3 regions of the Bradyrhizobium sp. WSM1253 genome follow, and region 2 is predicted to be linked to each of the others. Evidence: predicted binding sites of a transcription regulator. Region 2 holds the regulator's gene; each other region holds the start of a gene.
What was found. The regulator LexA, encoded in region 2, represses DNA repair genes until DNA is damaged. The targets are predictions, from matches to a motif close to TGTTCNNNNTGTGTTCNG.

Region 1: the regulator LexA is predicted to act here: its motif matches at 1,335-1,352, upstream of BRA1253DRAFT_RS09890 (ImuA family protein).
Region 3: the regulator LexA is predicted to act here: its motif matches at 2,079-2,096, upstream of BRA1253DRAFT_RS18650 (ribonuclease T2).

Annotation. Positions count from the first base shown of each region.
Region 1 is NZ_JH600073.1:1,711,047-1,714,318, forward strand. Features, by position in the region: gene BRA1253DRAFT_RS09885 (DNA polymerase Y family protein) at 1-585, opposite strand, end outside; gene BRA1253DRAFT_RS09890 (ImuA family protein) at 482-1,270, opposite strand; gene BRA1253DRAFT_RS09895 (putative DNA modification/repair radical SAM protein) at 1,433-2,665, shown strand; gene BRA1253DRAFT_RS09900 (UdgX family uracil-DNA binding protein) at 2,665-3,272, shown strand, end outside.
Region 2 is NZ_JH600073.1:26,952-30,223, forward strand. Features, by position in the region: gene BRA1253DRAFT_RS01980 (hypothetical protein) at 20-454, opposite strand; gene lexA (transcriptional repressor LexA) at 906-1,607, opposite strand; gene glp (gephyrin-like molybdotransferase Glp) at 1,784-2,995, opposite strand; gene BRA1253DRAFT_RS01995 (hypothetical protein) at 3,269-3,272, opposite strand, start outside.
Region 3 is NZ_JH600073.1:3,632,369-3,635,640, reverse strand. Features, by position in the region: gene BRA1253DRAFT_RS18660 (cold-shock protein) at 1-177, opposite strand, end outside; gene BRA1253DRAFT_RS18655 (23S rRNA (adenine(2030)-N(6))-methyltransferase RlmJ) at 427-1,287, opposite strand; gene BRA1253DRAFT_RS18650 (ribonuclease T2) at 1,340-2,032, opposite strand; gene BRA1253DRAFT_RS18645 (hypothetical protein) at 2,153-2,617, opposite strand; gene BRA1253DRAFT_RS18640 (hypothetical protein) at 2,800-3,093, shown strand; gene BRA1253DRAFT_RS18635 (DUF3617 family protein) at 3,138-3,272, shown strand, end outside.

The sequences.
Region 1 (3,272 bases), 1.7 Mb from region 2:
GGTGATGGCCTCACCCGCACCAAGCGCGGACACCGGAAACCGGCTGATTGCCGCCGCCTCCCCGTCATCGGCAACGATGCTACCGGATGCCTGCCGCGTCAGCGTGCGCGCGCAGACCGAGGTGCCGGCGACCGCCGCGCTGACGGCAAAGCCCTGGCGATCGAGGGCACGGACAAGGGTTTGCAACAGCGCAGCCTCGCCGCCGAACAGATGCGCGCAGCCGGTGATGTCGAGGAACAGCCCGTGCGGCGGATCGAGCGCCACCAGCGGCGTGAAGCGGTCGCACCAGTCGGCGATGTCGCCGATCGTCTTGGCATCGGCCACGGCATCGGCGTCGAACACCTTTAAATCAGGACACATCGCCCGGGCATTGGCCAGCGGCTGGCCGATATGCAGACCGAGGCGCTCGGCCGCCTCGTCCAGCGCATGGATCACCAGCGCGTTGCTGTCCTTGATGACGACAATGCTCGGATCATTGGTTCTACCCAGCCCGACGCCGTCGAAGAACCGCTGGATCCGGTCGATGGGCAGGCGCGGCAGCCACAGGCTGAGGATACGCCGACGATTCAGAGAACTGGCACTCATCACATTTCCATTCCATGATCCACCGGCCACACGGGCCATGACGATTGCGCAGGAGCTCGGCATCGAAGCGCGGCGCGCCCCAGGCGCTCCACATCGCGCCCGGCGGCGAATGCGCCGCGCGCAGCATCCACCTGGTCTCGGCGGTCGAGGGCAAAGGTTGCGCGGCCATCCGCAGCAGCAAGCCGGTGACACCGGAAGACTGCGCAGCCAATGTCAGCTTGCGGCTCGCTACGAGATCGAACTGCCTCGTCTCGCCCCAGAGCTCGAGCACGACGGCGCCCAGCGCGTCGCAGGCGAGTGCATCAGCCGACGTGCGCAGCGCACTCTCCACGTCGGCGGCGCGCACCATCACCACGCAGCGCGGATCGAGACCGATCTCGGCGAGCCCGCTCATCGACAGCGCGCCGGTTTCAATTTCCGAAAAATCCTGCCGCACCCACAGCAGCGGCTTGCGTGCCGTCACGCGCCCCGCAAGTCCCGTGACAAAGCCGGTCGCGGTCGCGCCCTGACGTCCCTCGCAAAACACCTCGTGGATTGCCGCGCGCGCGAGCCCGCCCTTTAGCGCGCTGTCGGCCTCGCGGTGGCCGAGCGCGACACGGTCGCGATGATGCACGACCTCCGCCGTCTCGATGCGCTCGATCTGGCCGCGCAAGGCTGCAAGCGCGCTTGTTCGTGCGCCGCTCATATACGCCGCTCCTCAAGGGTGATTGCCGGTGGCTCTCAAAAAGAGAACCAGCGGCTAGCTCATTTGTTCATGATATGTTCTAATATAAAGCTAACGACGCCCCGGGAGTCAATCGAATTGGCGGGCCTTGGGATTCGTGAGCTGAATCAAAGGGATTCCAATATGGACGTGCAACGCAAGCTGGAAATCCTGGCGGACGCCGCCAAGTACGACGCGTCCTGCGCCTCCAGCGGCACCGAGAGGCGGGATTCCAGCGACGGCAAGGGCATGGGCTCGACCGCGCCCGGCATGGGTATCTGCCATTCCTACGCGCCGGACGGCCGCTGTATCTCGCTGCTCAAGGTGCTGCTGACCAACGCCTGCAATTACGACTGCCTCTATTGCGTCAACCGCGCCTCCTCCAACGTGCCACGTGCCCGCTTCACCATCGACGAAGTGATCAAGCTGACGCTCGACTTCTACCGGCGCAATTACATCGAAGGACTGTTTCTCTCCTCCGGGATCATCCGTAACCCCGACTACACCATGGAGCAGGTGGTGAGCGTCGCGCGAAAACTGCGCGAGGAGCATCACTTCCGTGGCTACATCCATCTCAAGACTATTCCCGAGGCCGACGATGCATTGATCTCCGAGGCCGGCAAATATGCCGACCGTCTCTCCATCAACATCGAGATGCCGCAGGAGACGAGCCTGCAGCAATTCGCGCCCGAGAAGGACGTGCGCGCGATCCGCCGTACCATGGGCCGGCTGCGGCTGAAGCTGGACGAGGCCGAGGAAAGCCGCAGCGCGAAGACGAAAGCCAAGCCGCAACGCTTCGCGCCGGCCGGCCAAAGCACGCAGATGATCGTCGGCGCCGACGCGGCTTCCGACCACACCATCCTCCACACCAGTGCCAATCTCTACGGTTCATACAGGCTGAGGCGCGTCTATTATTCCGCGTTCAGCCCCATCCCCGATGCCAGCCGCGCGCTGCCTCTGCGCGCGCCGCCCTTGCTGCGCGAGCACCGTCTCTACCAGGCCGATTGGCTGATGCGGTTCTACGGCTTCGACGTCGGCGAGATCGTCGACGACAGCGCGATGCTGCCGCTCGACATCGATCCAAAGCTCGCCTGGGCGCTGCGTCACCGCGACCGCTTCCCGCTCGATGTCAGCCGCGCCAGCCGCGAGGAATTGTTGCGCGTGCCGGGCTTCGGCACCAAGGCGGTCGAGCGCATCATCGCGGCGCGCCGCACGACCACGATCCGCGTCGCCGACCTCGCGCGGCTGCACGTGCCCCGCAACAAGGCGCTGCCGTTCATCGTCCTCAGCGATCACCGGCCCGCGCCGCACCGCCTCGACGAGGCACGGCTGATCGAACGGTTCAAGCCGGCAACACAACTGGGATTTGGCTTCTGATGCAGTACATCATCCTCGAAAACGAAACCGATTTCGATGGCTGGCGCAAAGCCGCGCGTAGCCTCGTGCTTCATCAAATGAAGCCGGGCGACATCACCTGGGCCGTGCGGGGCGGCGAAGCGGAGCTGTTCGCGCCGCCCTCGCCGTCTCCGCTGCCCGCGGGTGGCGACGGCACCTTCAACGTGCCTGCAAAATTCGTCGAGCTCGCCAAGGCCGCGATTCTGCATCGCGATCCCGAGCGTTTCGCGATCCTCTATCGCCTGCTGTTTCGGCTGAAGGACAATCACGACCTCATCGAGGTCGCGACCGATCCCGATGTCGCGCAAGTCACGGCCATGGCAAAGGCGGTCTACCGCGACGAGCACAAGATGCATGCCTTCGTGCGCTTCCGCGAGATCGGCAGGGAACGCGAAGCGCACTACGTTGCGTGGTTCGAGCCGGAGCATCACATCGTCGAGCTCGCCGCGCCGTTCTTCGCCAAGCGCTTTGCCGACATGCCCTGGTCGATCCTGACGCCGGATTTGTGCGCGCATTGGGATGGCCACGCTCTCTCCTTCACATCAGGCGTCAGCAAGAGCGAGGCGCCGAGCGAAGACCGGCTGGAGGA
Region 2 (3,272 bases):
AGCCGGAGGGGCGGCTGTTTCAGCCGATCGGCAGGTGCGTGACGGTCGGCTGCCTGTCGGCGATGATCTGCGCCTTGTGCTCGCGCTCGATGACCGACTGGGTCACAGGCAGTTGCAGCACGGTCGCGCGCTGGCCTTCGACGAGCTGCGTCACCAGCACAAATTTGCCGTCGGGGAATTCGATCGCGTCATGATGGCGGTCGGGAACGTGCGGATCGATCTTGCCGAACTTGCCCACGCGGGAATTGATGGTCCGCGTCCAGATCCAGCGATTGTCGTAGCGGACGTCGTCTGCGAAGGCGAGCTCCGTTCCCGGCAGCAGGCAGACGGCAACAGACGGATCGGCTGCGGAGGCGAAGCCGCGCGTCGAGGTGCCGCGGAAATTTGTCGTGACGATCGTCTCGCCGACTTCGGCGGGGCGCGACGCGACGGCATGCAGGCTGTAGTCACACATCGGGTGCTCCTCATGCTGGGATAGCAACCCGCGTCTCTTATCGAGGCGCAGGCCTCTATCAGAGTTGAAGCACGAAAGCTCTGCTCGGTTGTGGGCAAATCTGCGGCTGGTTTCCGCAAGCCGCGATCACATTATCTTTCCCGAATTCAATAGGAACAAAGAGAGTTGCGATGCATTCGGGAGGCGCATGCGCGAATATTGCCGGCTGGTGCAACGACCTCGATCGCTGGTCGCTGTTTCCTCGCACACTCGAGCCGCGAAGCGGTGCTGTTTCGGTGCTGCTTCTTGGGCGTCGCGAGTAGCCAGCGCCGGAGGAGGGGCCGATAGTCTGTGCAGAACCAGAAAGACTATCCAGCCGGAGCGGACGATGATCCGCTCCAATCTCTGACCGGCGATGCCGATCGGAAGCGCGCGAGGCGCCAACTTCTCCAGGTATCAAGTACGTCCGGTATCAGTACTTCCGGTAAAGCCCGATCAGCTTGCCCTGAATCTTCACCCGATTGGGCGGCAGGATGCGGACCTCATAGGCAGCGTTGGCGGGCTCGAGCGCGATCGAGGCGCCGCGACGGCGGAAGCGCTTCAGCGTCGCTTCCTCGTCGTCGATCAGCGCCACCACGATGTCGCCGGTATCGGCGCTCTCGTTGCGCTGAATCAGCGCCATGTCGCCGTCAAGGATGCCGGCATCAACCATGGAATCACCGCGCACTTCCAGCGCGTAATGTTCGCCCGAGCCGAGCATGTCGGGCGGTACGCTGATGGTGTGGCTGCGTGTCTGCAACGCCTCGATCGGCGTGCCGGCCGCGATGCGGCCCATCACCGGTACCGCCACGGGGCGTTCGCCCTCGTCCGCGGGCAGGCTGGAGCCCGCACGCACCTTGCCGAGATTGCCCTCGATGACGCTGGGGGTGAAGCCGCGGCGGCTGCCGGCGGCTGCCTGGAGCTCCGGCAGCTTGATGACTTCAATCGCACGGGCGCGGTTGGGCAGGCGTCGGATGAAGCCACGCTCCTCGAGCGCCGTGATCAGGCGATGGATGCCCGACTTCGAGCGCAGATCGAGCGCATCCTTCATCTCGTCGAAGGAGGGCGGCACGCCGCTTTCCTTCAGACGTTCACTGATGAACCGCAGAAGCTCGTATTGTTTGCGCGTTAACATCTCGACCAAAGTCCCCCGGTTGATGTCGTCCGATTCCGAGACGCAGAATTCGGCAATAAGCCGCTACATGCTCGAAACAAATCATGAACGGACACTATATGTTCGATACATGTTCCGCAACTGCTTAATTTACCGTGAACAGAGCAAACTTCGCGGAACGCGCGTTGCGGGGGTGCTCAGACGGGGAGCCGCAACACTTCGCAAGCCGTGCCGGCTTCGGCCTTCGGCGCGAATGGTGCGCGCACGAGAAGTACCTGTGCTGCAGCGAGATTCGCAAGCAGCGAAGAGTCCTGATGATTGACGGGAAGAACGACGCGTGTGCCATCGTCACGCTCCTCCAGATGCGCGCGCAGATAGTCCTCGCGCTGGTCGTTGGCGCCGACGCCGCGGCCGAGCACGGCGCGTTCGCGGCGATGGTGAATCACTGAACGGCCCGACAGGGCGCGAATCAGCGGCACCATGAACAGGAAAGCGCACACGTAGGACGACACGGGATTGCCCGGCAGGCCGATCACACCCATTGCGCCGAGTCGCCCGTGCATCATCGGCTTGCCTGGCCGCATCGCGATCTTCCAGAACGCCATCGCGATGCCTTCGTCCCGCAGTGCCTGCTGGACCAGATCGTGGTCGCCGACCGATGCGCCGCCGGTCGTGATCAGGATGTCGGCGCCGCTCTCGCGGGCGCGGCGGATGCCGGCGGTGGTCGCCTCCAGCGTGTCGGCGGCAATACCGAGGTCGATCGTCTCGGCGCCTTCGCTGCGGGCGAGCGCGTGCAGGGCGTAGCCGTTGGAATAGATGATCTGGCCGTGGCCTGGCGTGGTGCCTGGCATCACCAGCTCGTCGCCGGTGGCGAGAATCGCGACCTTTGGACGCCTGAAAACGACAAGGTGCGGATAATTCATCCCGGCAGCGAGCGCGAGGTCGCGCTCGGTGACACGGCTTCCCTTGCGCAGGAGCACGTCACCCTCGCGGAAATCGACGCCGGCGGGGCGGATGTGCCGACCGGCGATCGCGGCTTCCTTGATCATGATCCGCTTGCCGGCGGCGACCGTGTCCTCCTGGATCACGACGGCGTCCGCGCCACCGGGAACGACGCCGCCGGTGAAGATCCGTACGGCCTCGCCGGCGCCGATCGTCCCGGCGAACGGTCGGCCCGCCGCGACTTCGCCGACCACGGTGAGCTCCGAATCGATCGTCGCGGCATCGGCCGCGCGCACCGCGTAGCCGTCCATCGCCGACATCGCCTGCGGCGGCTGCGTGCGCCGCGCCGCGAGGTCACGCGCGAGCACGCGATGATGGGCCTCGTCGAGGGAAATCATTTCTTCCGGCAGCGGCTCTGCACCCGCCAGCACCGCGGCAAGCGCGTCGGAAACCGGCATCAAGGCCACGGCGAAAACTCCTGCTCGGCACGTTCGGGCGAATGTTCCGCACGTCTTCTAGCCGAGCGCGGGCGCAGAGGCAAAAACGGCTGAGCGGGCACAGTCATCCCGCCGCTTCACATTGTTCCGGAAGGCAGGATCAAGCGCGTCGCGGCATGATGCGAAGAACCTGACAAATCGGCAGGAGAGCGGCCATGGAAGCGACGAAAATCACGGCAAGGAAAATCACGGCAAGGAAAATCACGGCAAGGCGAGAACGACGAGCGCCCCGGGCTGCATCGATCAG
Region 3 (3,272 bases), 3.6 Mb from region 2:
GCCCTTCTTGTCCGGTTCGACTTCGAAAGTAATACGCTGTCCTTCGGCAAGGTCCTTCAGTCCGGCCCGCTCCACAGCAGTAATATGTACGAAGACGTCGCGGCCCCCGTCGTCCGGCTTGATGAATCCGTAGCCGCGCTCACCGTTGAAAAACTTGACCGTTCCCGTCATGGCCATCGGGAAACTCCCCCTCATTGCTCCTCCGTCGTGACGCAGACGCACGTCACGATATGACCGGGCCTTACGAAGCCCGGGAGCTGGCCATCCTTGGGCAGACCATTTGGTCCGACTGGATCTTTCTTAGGCCTTCACTCCGCCGCAACCATTCGCGGAAGCGGAACGTAAAGCCAGTCACGGAAACAGCATAATACGGTTCTCCGCAGATTGACCACCGCTCCTGCATATTTTTCCCAAGATGCCGGAGTGTTACGGTCTCGGCACCTCTAATCGGAATCTGGCAGCGCCACCCTGGCCGAGCGGCATTTCCAGCTCGGGCAGGATCGTCTTGAGCTCGCCCTGCAGCGTGTAAGGGGGATTGACGATCAAGAGCCCGGTGGAGGTGAGAGTTGCACCGTCGGCCTGCGGCGCCACGCTGAATTCGAGGCGCAGGCATTTTCCCGGCGGTTTTGCTGCGGCTGCGAGCCGCGCCACTGATTGCACCAGCGCGTCGGTGGCGCGCCGGCTCTTGGCGGGATACCAGATTACATAGATACCGGTCGGCCATTTCGCGAAAGCCGTCGAGAAGGCCTCGCCGAGCTTTTCGAACTCGTCCTTTGCCTCGAACGGCGGGTCGATCAGGACGATCCCGCGCCGTTCCTTTGGCGGCACGAAAGCCGGCAACGCCATCCAGCCGTCGAGGTCGACCACGCGGGCCTGCTCGTCATGGCGCAGCACGCCGATCAGCGCTTTCCGCGCCTTCGGCTCGAGTTCGCAGGCGACGAGGCGATCCTGCGGCCGCATCAGGGCGCGCGCGATCAGCGGCGAGCCCGGATAGGCCTTGAGCTCGCCTTTCGGATTGAAGGCGCGGACGATGTCGAGATAGGGCTTGGTCAGTGCCATGGCGTCGTTCGACAGCCGCGCGTGCATCAGCCGCGCAATGCCCGTCAGCCACTCGCCGCCGCGGCGCGCCTCGTCGCTTTCGAGATCGTAGAGGCCGGCGCCGGCATGGGTGTCGATGACGCGGAACGCGCCCGGTTTGTCCTGGAGATAGGTGATGATGCGCGCCAGCACGATGTGCTTGATGACATCGGCGAAGTTGCCGGCATGGAAGGCGTGGCGGTAATTCATGCAAGAGCACTACGCCACGTGGCGGCTTGAGCAAAGAGGCACGATGCCTGGGCTACCCACCCCGGATCGGCGGCATCGCCACCTGGTCGCGGCGGCAGGCGCGGCGGTCGATCTCCTCGCAGGCGCGGAATTGCAGGTCCTTGCTGAGGCAGATGCGGACTTCCGATAGCCGCGTCCGGTTGCAGGTGATCGAGACGGCGGCATTGCTGAGGCCCGGATTGGCCTTGATGAAGGCTTCCTCCACCTCCGCCGGCGCCACGGTCTTGGCCTGCGACAGATCGAGATATTCAGCCGGAATCTTGATCGCGGCGCGCGCCTTCCGGATCGTCTCGAAATAGCTGCGGTCGGCGAGCCCCGAGCAGGTGCCGTGCTTGTCCCATTCGTTGAAGATCAGACCCGGCGCCGGCATCAGATCGAGCATGGAGGAGACGATGCTGCGGTTCAGCCGCGGCGAGGGCCGCTGGCAATATTCCGGAAAACCGTTCTCATATTGCGGCCACAGACCATGCACCACGAAAGCGTAGGGCCGTCCGCTGCACTGGGTCTGCGAGCGGCCGCCGCGCTCCGCCGCCTCCTCGCAGAAGGAGGGCGACCACGACAGCGACAGCACATAAAAATCGAATTCGCCGGGCGTGTTCTGCCGCTTGTCCTGGGCCTTGGCACCGCCGGCCAGCGCAGCCAGCCCGGCTGCAAGCGTCAGCGAGATCATCAGGCGGGAGAAAAAATGCAATCTGGAATGAAACATGGCGACGCCCCTCAACTAGACTGTGCAGAAGAGCCTAGCAGGCGGTAAGAACATTTCAAGAACAAAATTCGGACGACCGTCGTTCGGCCGCCTGATCGGTCCGGATCAGAACTTTTGCAATTATTGTTTGGCGGCGCGGCAGGCCGGGTTGTAGGCCCAGTTGCGGTCGAGCCCGACCACACACCATTCGACGCCCTGGCCGTAGCCGGCGAAGCCGCCATCCTCGACAATCGAGAAATGCACCTTGCGCAGCTTGCCATCCGTGAGCATAGCCTCGCCGGTGCAATAGCGGCGCGGGATGTTGTCGGACGCCCAGGGCCGGAACGCGGTCTCGTGAACGGCGGAGAAGCCGGTGATCTTCAACGAGGAATTCCAGAACGAGCTTTCTTTCTCCCAGAACTGGCTGGCGATCGTCGGCAGCGCCCTGTCGCATTCGGAGACGTTGCCGTCATAGCGCGGCCCGCTCAGCCAGAAATTCAGCTCCAGCGGATTGGCGGCCCTGGCCTCACCGAGCGACAGCGCCCCGAACAGGAGGCCGAGCACGGCGGCAAAGCGGAGCGATTTCAGGAAGGTCGAGGCGCGCATGGGCAATCCAGACAGCATGATCTGCGAGGGTCGGACGGTGCCGCGAAGGCCGGGGGAGGTCAAGTGCAGCGCGGCAACACTTGCCGACGAGTTGACCGCAATGCTGCACCAGAGGGGTCTTCGGTTCTTTCCACCGCCGCGCCGGCACCGTAAACTGCCACCAACCAATCGGAGTGACGGGAATGCGAATCATTGCGGCCGCGGGCCTACTTGCCTTGGGTATGATGGCGAGCCAGTCGGCGCGCGCCGATCTCCTTCCGGTGCCTCCGTTCAAGGGCAACGACACCGGCGGTATCATCGCCTATTCGATGGCAACCCAGGTCGATGCGCGGCAGGTCGCGGTCGATCACTGCGCGCGCTACGGCAAGGTCGCCAAATTCCTGGCGATGCAGGCCTATGAGGGCGGCTACATCTCGTTCTCCTGCCGCTGGGTGCCTTATGGCGCGGCCGACCAGCCGATCCGCACGCTCTACTGAGGCGCTTTCGCAGCGCCGCTACCTCTCAGCCGGGAGCTTCCCACATGACGCGCAAACTCGCTTTGCTCGGCTCCGCCCTTTGCCTCGTCGTGTCGGCAGGCAGCGCCCGCGCTGACGACCTGCCGGTGCGCAAGGCGGGCCTGTGGGAATTGAAGATGGTCAGGACCGGCACGCCGGTG